DNA from 4 places in the Shinella sp. S4-D37 genome. Region 1 is predicted to be linked to each of the others. Evidence: riboswitches for the same ligand, from Rfam matches in the RefSeq annotation. Region 1 holds a riboswitch; each other region holds the start of a gene.
The links. Region 1 has a riboswitch for cobalamin ahead of AB3G45_RS01405 (acyl-CoA thioesterase). Riboswitches for the same ligand answer to the same signal wherever they lie in the genome.
Positions count from the first base shown of each region.

Region 2: another riboswitch for cobalamin. It lies ahead of AB3G45_RS29165 (TonB-dependent receptor plug domain-containing protein); the one in region 1 lies ahead of AB3G45_RS01405 (acyl-CoA thioesterase).
Region 3: another riboswitch for cobalamin. It lies ahead of AB3G45_RS26740 (hypothetical protein); the one in region 1 lies ahead of AB3G45_RS01405 (acyl-CoA thioesterase).
Region 4: another riboswitch for cobalamin. It lies ahead of AB3G45_RS14465 (CbtB-domain containing protein); the one in region 1 lies ahead of AB3G45_RS01405 (acyl-CoA thioesterase).

Region 1 covers NZ_JBFNXL010000001.1:300,536-304,020, reverse strand. The annotation lists gene AB3G45_RS01415 (methionine synthase) at 1-62, opposite strand, end outside; gene AB3G45_RS01410 (DUF1852 domain-containing protein) at 91-1,074, opposite strand; cobalamin riboswitch at 1,392-1,602, shown strand; gene AB3G45_RS01405 (acyl-CoA thioesterase) at 1,701-2,537, shown strand; gene AB3G45_RS01400 (LysR family transcriptional regulator) at 2,540-3,427, shown strand.
Region 2 covers NZ_JBFNXL010000010.1:11,832-15,316, reverse strand. The annotation lists gene AB3G45_RS29170 (sialidase family protein) at 44-1,201, shown strand; cobalamin riboswitch at 1,430-1,634, shown strand; gene AB3G45_RS29165 (TonB-dependent receptor plug domain-containing protein) at 1,794-3,485, shown strand, end outside.
Region 3 covers NZ_JBFNXL010000005.1:3,936,553-3,940,037, forward strand. The annotation lists gene AB3G45_RS26730 (glucoamylase family protein) at 1-1,487, opposite strand, end outside; gene AB3G45_RS26735 (hypothetical protein) at 1,486-1,692, shown strand; cobalamin riboswitch at 1,929-2,148, shown strand; gene AB3G45_RS26740 (hypothetical protein) at 2,247-2,462, shown strand; gene metH (methionine synthase) at 2,546-3,485, shown strand, end outside.
Region 4 covers NZ_JBFNXL010000005.1:1,451,202-1,454,686, reverse strand. The annotation lists gene cobU (bifunctional adenosylcobinamide kinase/adenosylcobinamide-phosphate guanylyltransferase) at 1-517, opposite strand, end outside; gene AB3G45_RS14470 (CbtA family protein) at 519-1,307, opposite strand; gene AB3G45_RS14465 (CbtB-domain containing protein) at 1,319-1,495, opposite strand; cobalamin riboswitch at 1,542-1,908, opposite strand; gene AB3G45_RS14460 (peptidoglycan-binding protein) at 1,988-3,485, opposite strand, start outside.

The DNA of each region.
Region 1 (3,485 bases):
TCTGCAAGCCACGAGGGTTTGGGCAGGCTCCCGGCGGTTGACGTGGGCAACAGTCTTTTCATGTTGTGCGACCTTATGTTTATGAGTTCGTCAGCGGGCGTGATTGGCAGACCATTGCTCAAGAATGGCCCCGTACGGTTTGATGAAGTGCTCCTCGGCGAACTTCCCCTGCTCAATCGCCAGCCGGCTCCGTTCTTCTCGATCGTAGACAATCCGGGTCAGGGAGTAGTCCTGGTGCTTCAGATTCGGCTGATAGCAGGCACCCGCCGCGGAATTGGCGTTGTAAATCTCGGGTCGATAGATCTTCTGAAAGGTCTCCATCGTGCTGATGGTGCTGATGAGCTCAAGATTGGTATAGTCATCGAGCAGATCGCCGAGAAAATAAAATGCCAAAGGCGCAACGCTATTCGGCGGCATGAAAAATCGAACCTGCAATCCCATTTTCCCAAAATATTCGTCGGTCGAGGAGAATTCATTCTGTGTGTATTCGACGCCCAATACAGGATGACGATTTTCCGCCCGATGATAGGTTTTGCTGCTTGATGCGCTTAGGCATATGACTGGCGGCTTGTTGAAATGCTCTTTGTAAGCATTTGAGTTCAGGAAACACTTGAACAAGTTTCCATGCAGATCGCCAAAATTATCCGGCGTGCTGAACCAAGGTCGATTTTTGTTATGCTCTGGCAACAACACGCTGAAGTCGTAGTCACGCACATAAGAGGAGAAATTATTGCCCACGATGCCGTCAACACGTTCGTTCATTTTATGATCAACGACAGTTGTTTTCAATATTTCAATGAGCGGAAAGGTATCACTATTGGCCCCGGCACCAATATTCATCTCGACGGAAATGATTTCGAGCTCGACAGAGTAACGATCGCCTTTGGGGTTATCCCAATGCGCCAGGGCGTTGAAACGGTTGTCAATCATCCTCAGGGCATTGTGCAGGTTCTCTCGGCGGCTCTCCCCTCTAGCCAAATTAGCAAAATTGGTCGTAATGCGCGTATTTTCTGAGGGGTGATATTCCTCATCAAATTGAACTGCCTTGATCTTAAAATCGAAATCACTATTCATCGCAACGACGCACCCTGCTTCCCGAGATAAAACCTGAAATTATTGACGTAAATTTCAGGGCACACCGGACATTATTGTACATATTCGCAGTCGGCAGCGTTCACGCCGTCCAGACATACGAGTGGTGTGCGGTTTATGGCTGAGAGATCGATCGAGAAAAAATGGTATTATCTCACGCAAGCATGAGCCGTGCTCATGATTTGAGGTCGAAGCCAGAGACAAAAATGCGGAGATGACGATGTAGGCGCGGGGGCAGCGAACCTTGCACATCGGCCATGTCTCCGTGGTAAACGCCTTGACCGCTCGGGCGACATGCGACATTGGTTCGTCATCGTGGTTCTGCGGATGGAAGTCCGGAGCTAAGAGGGAATCCGGTGAGGGCTTTGATCAAAGCCTGAAGCCGAGGCTGCCCCCGCAACTGTAAGCGGCGAGCGAACGTCCATCCATGTCACTGAGGCCTGCCTCGGGAAGACGGACGAAAGCAATGACCCGCAAGCCAGGAGACCTGCCGCGATAGATAACGTCCACGGGCGGGGTGTCCCGGAGTGCCGCTTTCGCGATGAGCACTCCCGTGCCGTCGTCTCTGCGTCATGCCGTTGCCCGGCCGCAACCTGATGGCGGTGCAGATGACAGCGATCACGACCATAGTCCAGTCTGCCGAGCACGGCTCGATAACCAGTCTCATCGATATCGTCTTTCCCGGAGACACCAACCGTCACGGCACTCTGTTCGGCGGAGCCGGGCTTGCACGGATGGATCGCGTAGCCTTCATCGCGGCAACCCGGTTCGCGCGAGCGCCCTTCGTGACCGCCTCTTGCGAGCGCGTCGACGTCAGGCAATCCGCACGCATCGGGCACATCGTTGAATTCACGGCCAGACCGGTCAAGGCTGGACGCCGTTCGCTGACGGTCGAGGTCGAGATGGCGGCGGAGACCATAGTCGGTCGGCAACGACACGCCTGTACGCGCGGCATCTTCCATATGGTTTCCATACCAGAGGGCGAGGAAGCCGCACATTACGCGTTGCCCGAACTGCTTTCCAAGGAAACGTCGGGCATGAGCGATACCGTTGCCATGGTCGACATCGTCTTTCCGGATCAGGCCAACAGCATCGGCCGAATGTTCGGGGGCGAAGCGATCGCCTGCATGACCAAAGCGGCGTTCGTCGCAGCGTCGCGCTACTCCGGCAAGTTGGTGGTCCTCGCCTCATCGGAGCGTATCGACTTCGCACGGGCAATCAAGATCGGCGAGATTGTCGAGGCCGAGGCACGCGTCGAGCGCGTGGGACGCAGTTCCATGTCGATCGAGACAAAACTTCGGTCCGAAAACCTTCTGACGCGCGAGAGACACGTCACGGCCACCGGATGCTTCACCATGGTGGCAGTCGACAGGGACCATCGGCCGATCCCGGTTCGCGATATGGTCGGAGCGGATGCACTTCACGTTAGCCAGAGGCGGGCATAATCATGTTGGACAGGCAACATCTGTCGATCCTGCGTGAGGTCGACCGCTTGGGCAGCCTGACGGCTGCGGCGGAGCGGCTGAACGTCTCCCAGTCCGCTCTCAGCCACACGATCCGCAAGCTGGAAGAGCGCTACGGCGTGGCAATGTGGGAAAAGGACGGCCGCAACCTTCGTCTCACCGAGGCCGGCCGCTACATCGTCACGCTGGCGCAGCGCGTTCTGCCTCAGATCGAAAGGGCAGAGGATGTCCTGTCGGACTACCGTCACGGCCAGCGAGGCTCGCTCAAGATCGGCATGGAGTGCCATCCGTGCCACCAGTGGCTTATGGGTGTTACAAAGCCCTATCTCATGGAATGGCCGGATGTGGGCCTGGAACTGAAGACATCATTTGCCTTCGGCGGCGTGGCGGCACTTATGGCATACGAAATCGATATCCTGATCACGCCGGATCCGATCGAGACGCCCGGCATTCACTATCTTCCGGTGTTCGACTATGAGCTGGTACTTGCCGTTCCGGCCGATCATTCCCTGGCGCTGAAACGCCATGCCGAACCTGTGGATCTGCTGGATGAGACGCTGTTCACTTATCCGGTACCGCCGGAGCGGCTGGATGTGTTCACGCAATTTCTGGTGCCTGCCAATTGCCGACCACGCCATCATCGAAATGTCGAGACGACGGAAATGATGCTTCAGCTCGTGGCGGCAGGCCGAGGGGTCAGCGCCATTCCCGACTGGCTGGTGCGTCGAGAAGCTGCCGCACTCGGTGTTCGTCCCGTCCGGATGGGTCGGAGCGGTATCCAGAAAAGCATCCACCTCGGATTAAGAGATGGCGACGACACTGTCGATTTCATCGCCGGGTTTCTCGCGACTTCGCGCCAGACATCAGCCTGACGCGACGGTGTCTTTGTTGGCAATGCTGTTAGAAGCGTACCGATTTCAATTGGCAAAA
Region 2 (3,485 bases), on a different contig from region 1:
CTTTCTCATCCAAGGAACCACAAACAATCAGGACGGCGCGGCCATGAGTGAGAAAGCGCAGCATGGATTGGTCGACGTTTCCGACGCTCGCCATGGCGTGGTTCATAGCGAGGCATACGCCTATTGCGCGCATCCGCACATTGTTGTTGCACCGGATGGCGCCTGGGTCGTCGTCTTCAATCGTGCCCCACGTAGACCGTTTGTACTGCATCCCCCTGAAGAGCCGCTCTATCACAATGTCATCATTCGCTCGCGGGATCAGGGCCGTTCGTGGAGCGCTCCTCTGGTGGTTCCCGATTACAACCGGTCTGGCACCGAATGTGCCGGGCTTACCGTGTTGTCCGATGGCCGCTTGATGCTCAATCAATGGCAATTCGAATGGCTACCCTTAGAAAAGGCCCGACGGCGCATCGATCAGGCGGGCCTCACCTACCCCAAGGCATTCATGAAGGGCTGGCAGCTCTCCCCCGAGCACACCGCCGAAAATATGCCACCGGAAATGTTCGAGCATGTTGCTCCGTGGGTCCGCGGCGGCGGTCGTACCTTCGTCCATTTTTCCGACGATTGCGGGATGACTTTCGGTGACGAGGTTGAAATCGACACATCGCCGCGAACCGGCGGCTACGGAATGCGCGGTGCCGTCGAACTTCACGATGGCAGGATTCTCCTGCCCCTGAGCGACGTTCCCAACTACCGCCAGGTTTTTTCCGTTGAAAGCATTGACGCCGGTAGAAGCTGGTATCCGCCCGCGGCGATCGCTCATGGCGACGCGCATGAATTCGAAGAGCCCGCATTGTTGGCGTGTAGGTCGGGAAAGTTGCTTCTTGTTCTCAGGGACAATGCGACACGCTCCCTTCATCAGGCGGAATCGATGAATGGCGGTCTGTCCTGGACTGCACCGGTTCCCCTGCCGATCAAAGGCTACCCGGCCCACTTACTGCAGCTCCATGACGGTCGAATTCTGATGACGTATGGTTGGCGTTTTCCCGATTTCGGAATTAGGGCCGTATTGTCGAATGACGAGGGAAAGTCCTGGGATATCGCCAGGACGTTCTGCATTCGCGGTGCGATGCCAAACAAGAACCTCGGCTACCCTGCGACCATTGCTACGGAAGAGGGGGGCTTTTTCACAGTTTATTACGGCGAGGACCCAAGCGGCGTGACCGGTATCCACGGCACCTCCTGGGATATCGCAAGATAACCCTGCGGGCGATGTCATGTTGATTCTCCTGAGCGCGCCTGGACGACTTCCGGCTGGGAATGTGCAGGCGGGCTGAATGGATGGAGCGGCTGCCTCTCTACCGGTGACCTGCGTCGAACGGATCGCGATGGCGAACCGGCAGTCCGGCCAGCGCAATCATATGAGCGCAAAATGGTCCAGACTGTGGGAAATGCCATGCATCCCTTGACCCAACTTTAGGCCGCCGATAAGCTTGGCCACGGAATAGGTTCCGTCAGCATGACGGATGAAAAGGGAACACGGTGAGGACTACCCATCAGGGGCCGAAACCGTGACTGCCCCCGCAACTGTAACCGCCGAGCTTGCCTCATGATGCCACTGCGCGAACGCGCGGGAAGGCGGGACAAGCGATGACGCGGAAGTCAGGAGACCTGCCTGTGCCGGTCACCCATGCCAGGATACGGGGAGTGTCCGGGCGCGGCCGTCCGTAGCGGTGACATTGTCGAAGATGTCGCCGCGTCGATGGACGGTTTATGGAAGCGTCAGCTCTCCGGAAATCCTCACTCGCCCGCGGTTGGTAACCGTGCAGGGATCAGCCTGCCGTGGGGGAAATATGAAGACCTATCTGGCAGGGGCTTCCCTGCTTGCGATCGTATGGTGTCAGCCCGTCCTGGCGCAGGATCAGCCAGCAACCGAAACGCCGACCATGCTCGACGAGATCGTGATTGCCGACGGTCTCACCTCGGTGGAACTCAGAAAGTCCGGTCGCGCCGTCACCGTCATCACCGGCAAAGAGATCGAGAAGAACCAGGTTCGCTACGTGGCGGATGCGCTTCGGTTCGTGCCGGGTTTTGCCGTATCGCAGACAGGGCCCTACGGTGGCCTGACGCAGGTGCGCGTGCGCGGCGCGGAAGGCAATCAAGTGCTTGTCGTCATCGACGGCGTCGAGGTCAATGACAATGGCCAGGGCGAATTCGACTTCGGCAGCCTGCTTGCCGACGATATCGATCGCATCGAGATCCTGCGTGGCCCGCAGAGCACCTTCTGGGGCGCCAACGCCATGTCCGGCGTCATCAACATCACCACAAAAAAAGGCGAGCGCAACTCAACCAAATCCACGGCCCGGACAGAAGTCGGTACGGATGGCACGGTGATGGGCGCGCTCTCCACACGCGGCGGCGGCGAAAATTTCGACTATTCGCTCGCCGGCGTCCTGCGCCGTTCGGAAGGTTTCAACATTTCCGACATCGGGAAGGAAGACGACGGCGACCGCAACGGCACGCTGAACGGGAAATTCACCGTAGATCTGTCGCCCGATACAGTGGTGGACGGCACGCTGCGCTACGTCAACCGCCGCAGCGATCTGGATCCGCAGCACTACGACACCGCAATGACATATGATGCGGACGATTACATGAAAAGCCGGGAGTTCTTCGGCTCGATCGGCCTTACCAACACCGCGCACGACGGCGCGCTGACACAGAAGGCACGCTTTTCCGGCAACGACATCCATCGCTTCAACCACTCCGAGGACTTCGGCGACAGCTGGAACGACGGCAACCGCTACAACGCGACCTACCAGGCCTCCTATCGCTACGACGCGCTGGAAAATCAGGTCAATCAGGTGACCGCCGGCTACGAATGGCAGCGCGAGACCTTCTCGCCCTCGCATCTTGCCGAGACCTTCAGCCGCATCGCCCATTCGCTGATCGGCGAATATCGCGGTGAGTTCTTCGACCAGTTCTATCTCAACGCCGGCGCCCGGCAGGACTGGAACGACGCCTTCTCGGATGCCGCGACCTGGACGGTGAGCGCCGCCTGGCAGATCCCGGAAGCGGAAACGCGGCTCCATGCCTCCATCGGCACGGCCGTGACCAACCCCACCTTCTACGAGCAGTTCGGCTATATCCCCGGCACGTTCAGGGGCAACCCGAACCTCAAGCCGGAGGAAAGCCTCGGCTGGGACGTCGGCGTGGAGAAAAGCTTCTTCGACGGCGGCCTCGTCGTCGACGTCACCTATTTCAACCAGAACCTCGAAAACGAGATCGCCACGGTCTACAATCCCGACTTCACGTCGACGCCGGTCAATCGCAACGGCGAAAGCCGCCGGCAGGGCGTCGAGGTTTCCGCGACCGTCGATTTCTTCAACGGCTTCACGATGGGGGGCGCCTATACCTATACCGACGCGAGCGAGCAGACGGTGGCCGGCGGGCCGCGCCTTGCGGAAGTGCGCCGCCCGCGCCATACGGGCTCGCTGAACGCGGCCTATCTGTTCCATGACGACCGGGCGCGCGTCTTCGCCGAG
Region 3 (3,485 bases), on a different contig from region 1:
ATCAGACAGGGCACGACGACGAGCGTGCGGGCATCCTCGGGAATGCCGTCCTTGAACTCGTAGCCGACGAGGCGCGAGGGCGTGACGAAGAAGGTGACGAGCGTGTTGAAGAGGCCCGTCGCACCCTCGGAGGCCGGCAGCGCGAAGAGCACCAGCATGATCAGCCAGGCGCCGTCGGGAATGTCGATCTGGTCGAGGAAATAATAGACCGCGATCATCGCGAGCAGCGTCAGGATGATGTTCGGCCCGGCGATGGCGAACCAGTCGAGCTTGCGGCCGAAGCGAACGGCGCGCTGGACGATCGACGGGCGGTAGCCGATGCGCTTTTCCAGCAGCTTGCGCTTCTTGCCGACGAGGAAGGCGGCGACATTGGCCTCGTAGTCGAGGTCCTCGACATGCGCCGCGGCGTCTTCCGCTGTCATCGCCAGCGCCGTCTCGGTCACTTCCAGCTCGGTCTTGCCGGAGCGGCGGGCGAAGCGCTCGATCGTGTTGCGATACTTGTTGCGCGAACCGAAGTCGAGGTCGCTGTAGTCCGACCCCTGGCGCAGCGCCTCGTCGAGGCGGCTGACGCTCTCGAACCAGACGGGCCATTCGGTATCGTCGACCGCGCGCAGGCTCTTGATGAGCGAGCTCATCGTGACGTTTCCCGAGGAGAGGCGGTTGTTCTCCGCCACGATCAGCTCTTCCAGGTCGCTGCCGCGGCTTTCGATCTTGCGCTCCAGCCACTGGATCACCGCGCCGGAGGCCTGAAGGCCGTCGCGCAGGCGATAGAGCAGCTGGATGACGAAGGTGTTGTCCGCGATGAAGCTTTCCAGCGTCTGGAGATGCGCGATGGACTTTTCCGGATCGTTGAGGCGGACCAGTTCGTCGGCTACCTCGTTGGCCTTGAAGCGCATCTTGCGCGAGCGCTCGACGCGGCTGGAAATGCGGCGCAGGTTCTCCAGCAGCACGAAGCGGATGAAGGAGGGCAGGGCCCACAGCTCGCCGATCTTCAGCGCGTCGACCTTCTGGAAGCCCTGCACGAAGGCCGTCAGGCCCTCGTGCGAGACGCCGCTGTGGGTATGGGCGACATAGAGCCAGGCGAGCGCGAGCGTGCGCGGCATCACCTGTCCCTCGACCTCGATGGTCGGAAGCTGGCGATAGAAACGGCGCGGGAAGTCGCGGCGGACCTCCTGGATCGCCTCCTCGACGACATAGTAGTTGTCGAGCAGCCATTCGGCCGCCGGCGTGATCTGCGCACCCGCCTCGACGTCCTTGGCCGTCGCGCGGTAGACGCGGAAGATTTCCTTCTCGTTCTCCTTGTGCCGGGCGCGGAACTCGAAGGGATGGAAACCGGGCAGCGGCGCGCGCTTGTCGCGCGCCAGCGCCTCGCCGCAATCGGCCAGCTCCTCCAGCGTCAGATAGGTGGCGCGGATCGAATCGTTATAGTCGATCTGCTTGGCGTCAGCATCGCGCGAGGAGGCTTGCGGCGTATTATGAAGGGGCATGTTTCTGATTCTGGATCCGGCCATGTTGAACCATCCGGCGACGGCCATTGCGCCGAACGGTTTTTTGCGGGCAGGCTTCATCTCGGTGCCGCGATCAGCCATGCGACCAAACAGCGCCAGGACGGCGCGATCGGGGTGGACATGGCTCAAGCGACACGCTGATCGGCATCCTGGCCGCGTGGTGCATGAAAACGGCATTTTTTAGCCGTAAGGACAGAGACTTGCAACATGTCAACATGACCGGATGGCGCAGCATCGACCCTCATCTGCGGTTTTGGTGAATCGCACGCCTCTCGCACGAGGCGAGCGGACGCAAGAAGCAGGAAAATGCCAAATGGGCGAGGCGGGGAAAAGTTCCCGGCCCTGTCCTGCGGGCGCTCCAGCTTGTGTCCAACCCGTCCCAGGAGGCTTTCGCGCCATTGACTTGTCGCCTTCGCCACGCCACTCTGGCGCCGTCAGGGTCTTCCGGGTCAATTCGGCTCGGAGGCTAAGAGGGAAGCCGGTGCGATGCTCCGAAAGGAGCGCCAAGACCGGCGCTGCCCCCGCAACTGTGAACGGCGAGCTGCTGTCGCTCCATGCCACTGGTGGATCTTCACCGGGAAGGCGAGACAGACGCGATGACCCGCAAGCCAGGAGACCTGCCCTGACAGTCGTAACGTCCATGGGCGGGGTGTCCCAGTGGTGCGCTTGCTGTCGCCTTTCGGCGACGTTCCAGCAGCGTGCGTCCGGTCATCCCCCAATTTTCCGATTGGGGAAGAAATGCTTGCCATCATCAATGACGATCTTGCCGGCGCTGGAAGGCCGGAATCCATCTTCATCTCCTGGCTGCTCTGGCAGCCGCGCGGCGTCGACCTTGCCAGCGAGGCGCTGAAGGAGGTGCAGAAGCTGGCGCGCTACGAAAAGGTCGATCCCGATATTGCCCGGCTGAAGGCGCTTTTCGCCTCGCTGGCGGGTTCGGACCGGTCGATGCACTGATCGGAAACGCATAAAGACATATTGACATAAAGATATCTTTATGTGATCTCCGGTGCAGGATTGCTGCACCGGAGGGCTTTGCCATGGCCAAATCGCACCTGGAGACCCTGTTCGGACCCGAACTACCGCCGCGCGACGGAGGCGAGATTCGCGCTGCTCTCCAGGCCGCCGCGCGCGAGCGCATCCTGGTGCTCGATGGCGCCATGGGCACGGAAATCCAGACGCTGAAGCTGGCCGAGGACGATTTCCGCGGAGCACGCTTCGGCGATTGCGCCTGTCACCAGCAGGGCAACAACGACCTCCTGACGCTGACCCAGCCGGGCGCGATCGAGGACATCCACTACCGCTACGCGCTGGCGGGCGCCGACATCCTGGAGACCAACACCTTCTCTTCCACCACCATCGCCCAGGCCGACTATGGCATGGAGGACATGGTCTATGAGCTGAACCGTGACGGCGCGCGCCTTGCCCGCCGCGCCGGCCTCAGGGCACAGGAAAAGGACGGCCGCCGCCGCTTCGTCGCCGGCGCGCTCGGGCCGACCAACCGCACCGCCTCGATCTCGCCCGACGTCAACAATCCCGGCTACCGCGCCGTCACCTTCGACGATCTCAGGGTCGCCTATGCCGAACAGGTGCGCGGCCTCGTCGACGGCGGCGCCGACATCATCCTGATCGAGACGATCTTCGACACGCTGAACGCCAAGGCGGCGATCTTCGCGACGCGCGCGATCTTCGAGGAAAAGGGCATCGAGCTGCCCGTCATGATCTCGGGCACGATCACCGACCTTTCCGGCCGCACGCTGTCCGGCCAGACGCCGGAGGCCTTCTGGAATTCGGTGCGCCATGCCGACCCCTTCTCCGTCGGCCTCAACTGCGCGCTCGGCGCCAACGCCATGCGCGCCCATCTCGCGGAAATCTCGTCCGTCGCCCAGACCTTCGTCTGCGCCTATCCCAATGCCGGCCTGCCCAATGCCTTCGGCCAGTACGACGAGACCCCGGAGGAGATGGCCGCCCAGATCGAGG
Region 4 (3,485 bases), on a different contig from region 1:
TCATTTTCAGCGGCAATCCGGCCGCGATGAAATAGACTTCAGGCACGAGGGCGGCGACCTTCTGGTGCAGCCGCCCGGCATGGTCGCGGAATTCGCGCGCCATGCGGTTTTCCGGCACGATGCCGAGGCCGACCTCGTTGGAGACGAGGACGATGCGGCCGGGCGCCTGCCGGATGGCGTCCAGGAGGCTGGAGGATTCGGCGGCGATATCCCGCTCTTCCAGCATCAGGTTCGTCATCCACAGCGTCAGGCAATCGACGAGCACGGCCCGGTCGGCCCGCGCCACGGCGCGTATGCGCGCGGCGAGCGCCAGCGGCTCCTCATGCGTCTGCCAGCCCTCGCCGCGATCCTCGCGGTGCTTTGCAATGCGGGCGCGCATCTCGTCGTCGAAGGCGCGGCCGGTGGCGATATAGTGACGCGAGAGGCCGGTCTTGGCGACCAGCCTCTCGGCAAAAGCGGATTTTCCGGAACGCGCACCGCCCAGAACCAGGACGGCTCCGGGCGATGTCAGCGTCATATCAGGCGGCCTTGGCGATCTTCTCGTTGGCAAAGCCGAGCGAGAGGCCGAGCACGATCCAGAAGAACAGGGTCGTGGCAAGGGCGGCAACGGCGAATTCCGCGCCGAGCACGGCCGGAACGCTGCTGGAAATGTCGCCCGGCTGCGGTGCGCCATAAACCTGCGGCGCCGCGATCAGCACGATACCGACGATCTTGGCGACGATATTCGGCTTGAGGAACAGCAGGTAGAGGCCGGCCGCCGACAGGATGACGGTCGCGATCCACCAGACCTGGCGGTCGCCGAGATCGGCGGCGGGAAAGCCCGGAAGCTCCGGCGGCAGGCCGATGGCCGGCAGCATGTGCACGGCAAGCCAGCCGGCAGCCCCCCAGAGCGCCCCGTTCGCCACCGTGATCGGATGGCCGGAAACGAGGCTGAAGCCGGCGAGCAACAGGCCGAAGCCGGCGCCCGTGACGAGGTTGGCAAGGAGCGTTCCGGAGAACCGGCTCATGCCGAACATGATGCCGCCCTCCTCGTGGTCCTCGCCGTCATGGGCATAGGCGACGGAGACCGGCGAGAGCGCCGAGGCCATGTCGAGGATGACGGCGCCGAGCGAGGAATGATCCTGCGTCTGGGCAGCGCCTTCGGTGCCGGGTGTCGTGCCTTCGGTTGCGGGCGCGGCTTCGTCGCCGCCCTCGAATTCCTCGGCATGCAGGATGAGCGGCACGACTCGGGCCTCCTGGGCGGCCGTCATGAGCACGCCGGAGAACAGCCCGGCCACCAGGGCGGCCAGGAGATAACGAACGATCATGTCAAAAATCCTTAGTGGCAGGGAAAGCCGTAGGAGTGACGCGTATCGTGCGCCGTATCGTGCAACACGGCGGAATTCGCAAGGCCCGCGCCGAACACCAGGAAGGCGCCGAGCACGAGAGCGAAAACACCGGCGACGAGACGATCGTTTGCCGATAGGGTAACAGAAGACGTAGTCGAAACAGCCATGACAACCTCCGTGCAGGCAGCGGGGAAACCTCCCCAGGTCGGACGAAATGCCCTTACATTGGCTGGCAGGTCTCCTGGCTCGCAGCGTCCGGCGTTCAAAACGCCTGCGGGTCACCCTCGCCTTCCCAGGCTGCGGCATCACGAAAAGGCGGACGATTCGTAGAGAAAGAGGCGTCCCACCCCGGTTTATCGCAATGCCACCCAGTGGCTTTTCCGGCTGGTCCCCACGGCGCGGCCGACGGCACCATTGCCCCGTTCCGCGCAGATCCTCCCATCCGGATGAGCGTCCCTCGCCACTCTACAGTCGCGGGGTCGGCCGTGATTGCAGCGCCCTGATTGGGTCCGCCGCGTCACATTCCCATTTACTCCCCGATCCGTTTCCGGATCCGGGAACCATCCAATATGCTGGATGATTATGCTTCCACCCCTGCGAAGTCAATCGACCGGCAGCGTCATCGCCTGTGCCGAAACCGCCGCCGGGCCGTCGCAATCTCAATAGCCGGGAATGATCACCACGCCGCCGCCGTTGTAATAGCCGTCGTCGCGGTAGTAGCGCTCGTAATAGCCGTCGACCGGACCTTCGAGCATGTCATAGTCCTGCCGGTAGCGGCGCTGGCGATCCTGCCCGGCCTCGGCATATTGCGCGGCCTGGCGAAGGGCGCGGTACTGCTGGCGGGAGAGGTAGCCGTCGGCGCGGTAGCCCGACGCGCCCTGCCAGGCGGCGATCGCGGCGCGGCTGCGCGCGCCGAAGACGCCGTCGACGCCATAGGTGTTGAAGCCGAGCATGCTCAGCCAGCGCTGGGCCTGCGCCCGGATCGCGCGGTCCATATAGGCCTCGCGGCGATCGACCGCCGGCTGCTCCGCCTTGCGTTCGGTCTCCACGACGGCCGCTTTGCCGTCCGTCTTCGGCTTCGCCTCCTGCCGGGCCGTATTCGCCAGCGCCGAAAGGCGCGCACGCGCATCCGCGACGAAACGACCGTCCGGATATTCGTCGAGATAGGCGCGGAAGGCCTTTTCCGAGCCCTCCAGCACGGCTTTCTGGAACGTCTCCTCCTCGCGCTTTTCCGCGTCGGCGGCCTCTTCGACGGCAAGGCCGCGGTTCTTCCTGTCGGCCTCCTGCGTGTCGTCCTCGCGGGCAGCCGCGGTGTCCTTCGCCGCACGCTCGGCAGCGGCCGCTTCCTCGGCGCGCTTTTCGGCCTCCTCGGCAAGGCGGGCCGCTTCCGCCGCCTTGGCCTTCGCGTCGGCGGCGGCCCTGGCGGCCTCCGCCTTCAGCCGTTCCACCTCGGAGGCCTTCTCTTCCGCAAGCTTGCGGGCGGCGGCCGCCTCCTCTTCGATCCGTGCCTTCTCGGCCGCGGCGGCCTTTTCCGATTCGATGCGCTTGGCCTCGGCTTCGCGCCGGGCGGCGGCTTCCTCTTCGGCCCGCGCCTTTTCCGTCGCGGCGGCCTCTTCGGCCTTCAGGCGGGCAGCCTCTTCCGTCCTGGCCTTGTCCGCGGCAGCCGCGGCCTCCGCCTTCAGCCGTTCTGCCTCGGCAGCCTGCTCTTCAGCCAGCTTTCGGGCAGCCGCCTCCTTCTCTTCCGTCTCGGCCTTCAGGCGCGCCGCCTCTTCGACGCGCGCCTTTTCCGCCGCGGCGGCTTCCACGCGTGCCTTCTCCTCGGCCGCGGTCTTCTCCTCTGCAAGCTTGCGCGCCGCGGCCGCTTCTTCCGCCTTCTTCGCGTCCGCTTCCGCCTTCAGGCGCGCCGCCTCGGCATCGGCCTTCGCCTTTTCTACTTCCGCAGCCTTCTGCGCCTCCTCTTCGGCCTTGAGGCGCGCGGCTTCCGCATCGGCCCTGGCCTTTTCCGCCTCCGCCGTCTTCCGCGCCTCTTCCTCGGCCTTCAGGCGTGCGGCTTCCGCGTCGGCCTTGGCTTTCTCGGCCTCGGCGGTCTTGCGGGCCTCCTCCTCGGCTTTCGCCTTCTCAGCGGCGGCCTCGTCGGCCCTGGCCTTGGCGTCCGCC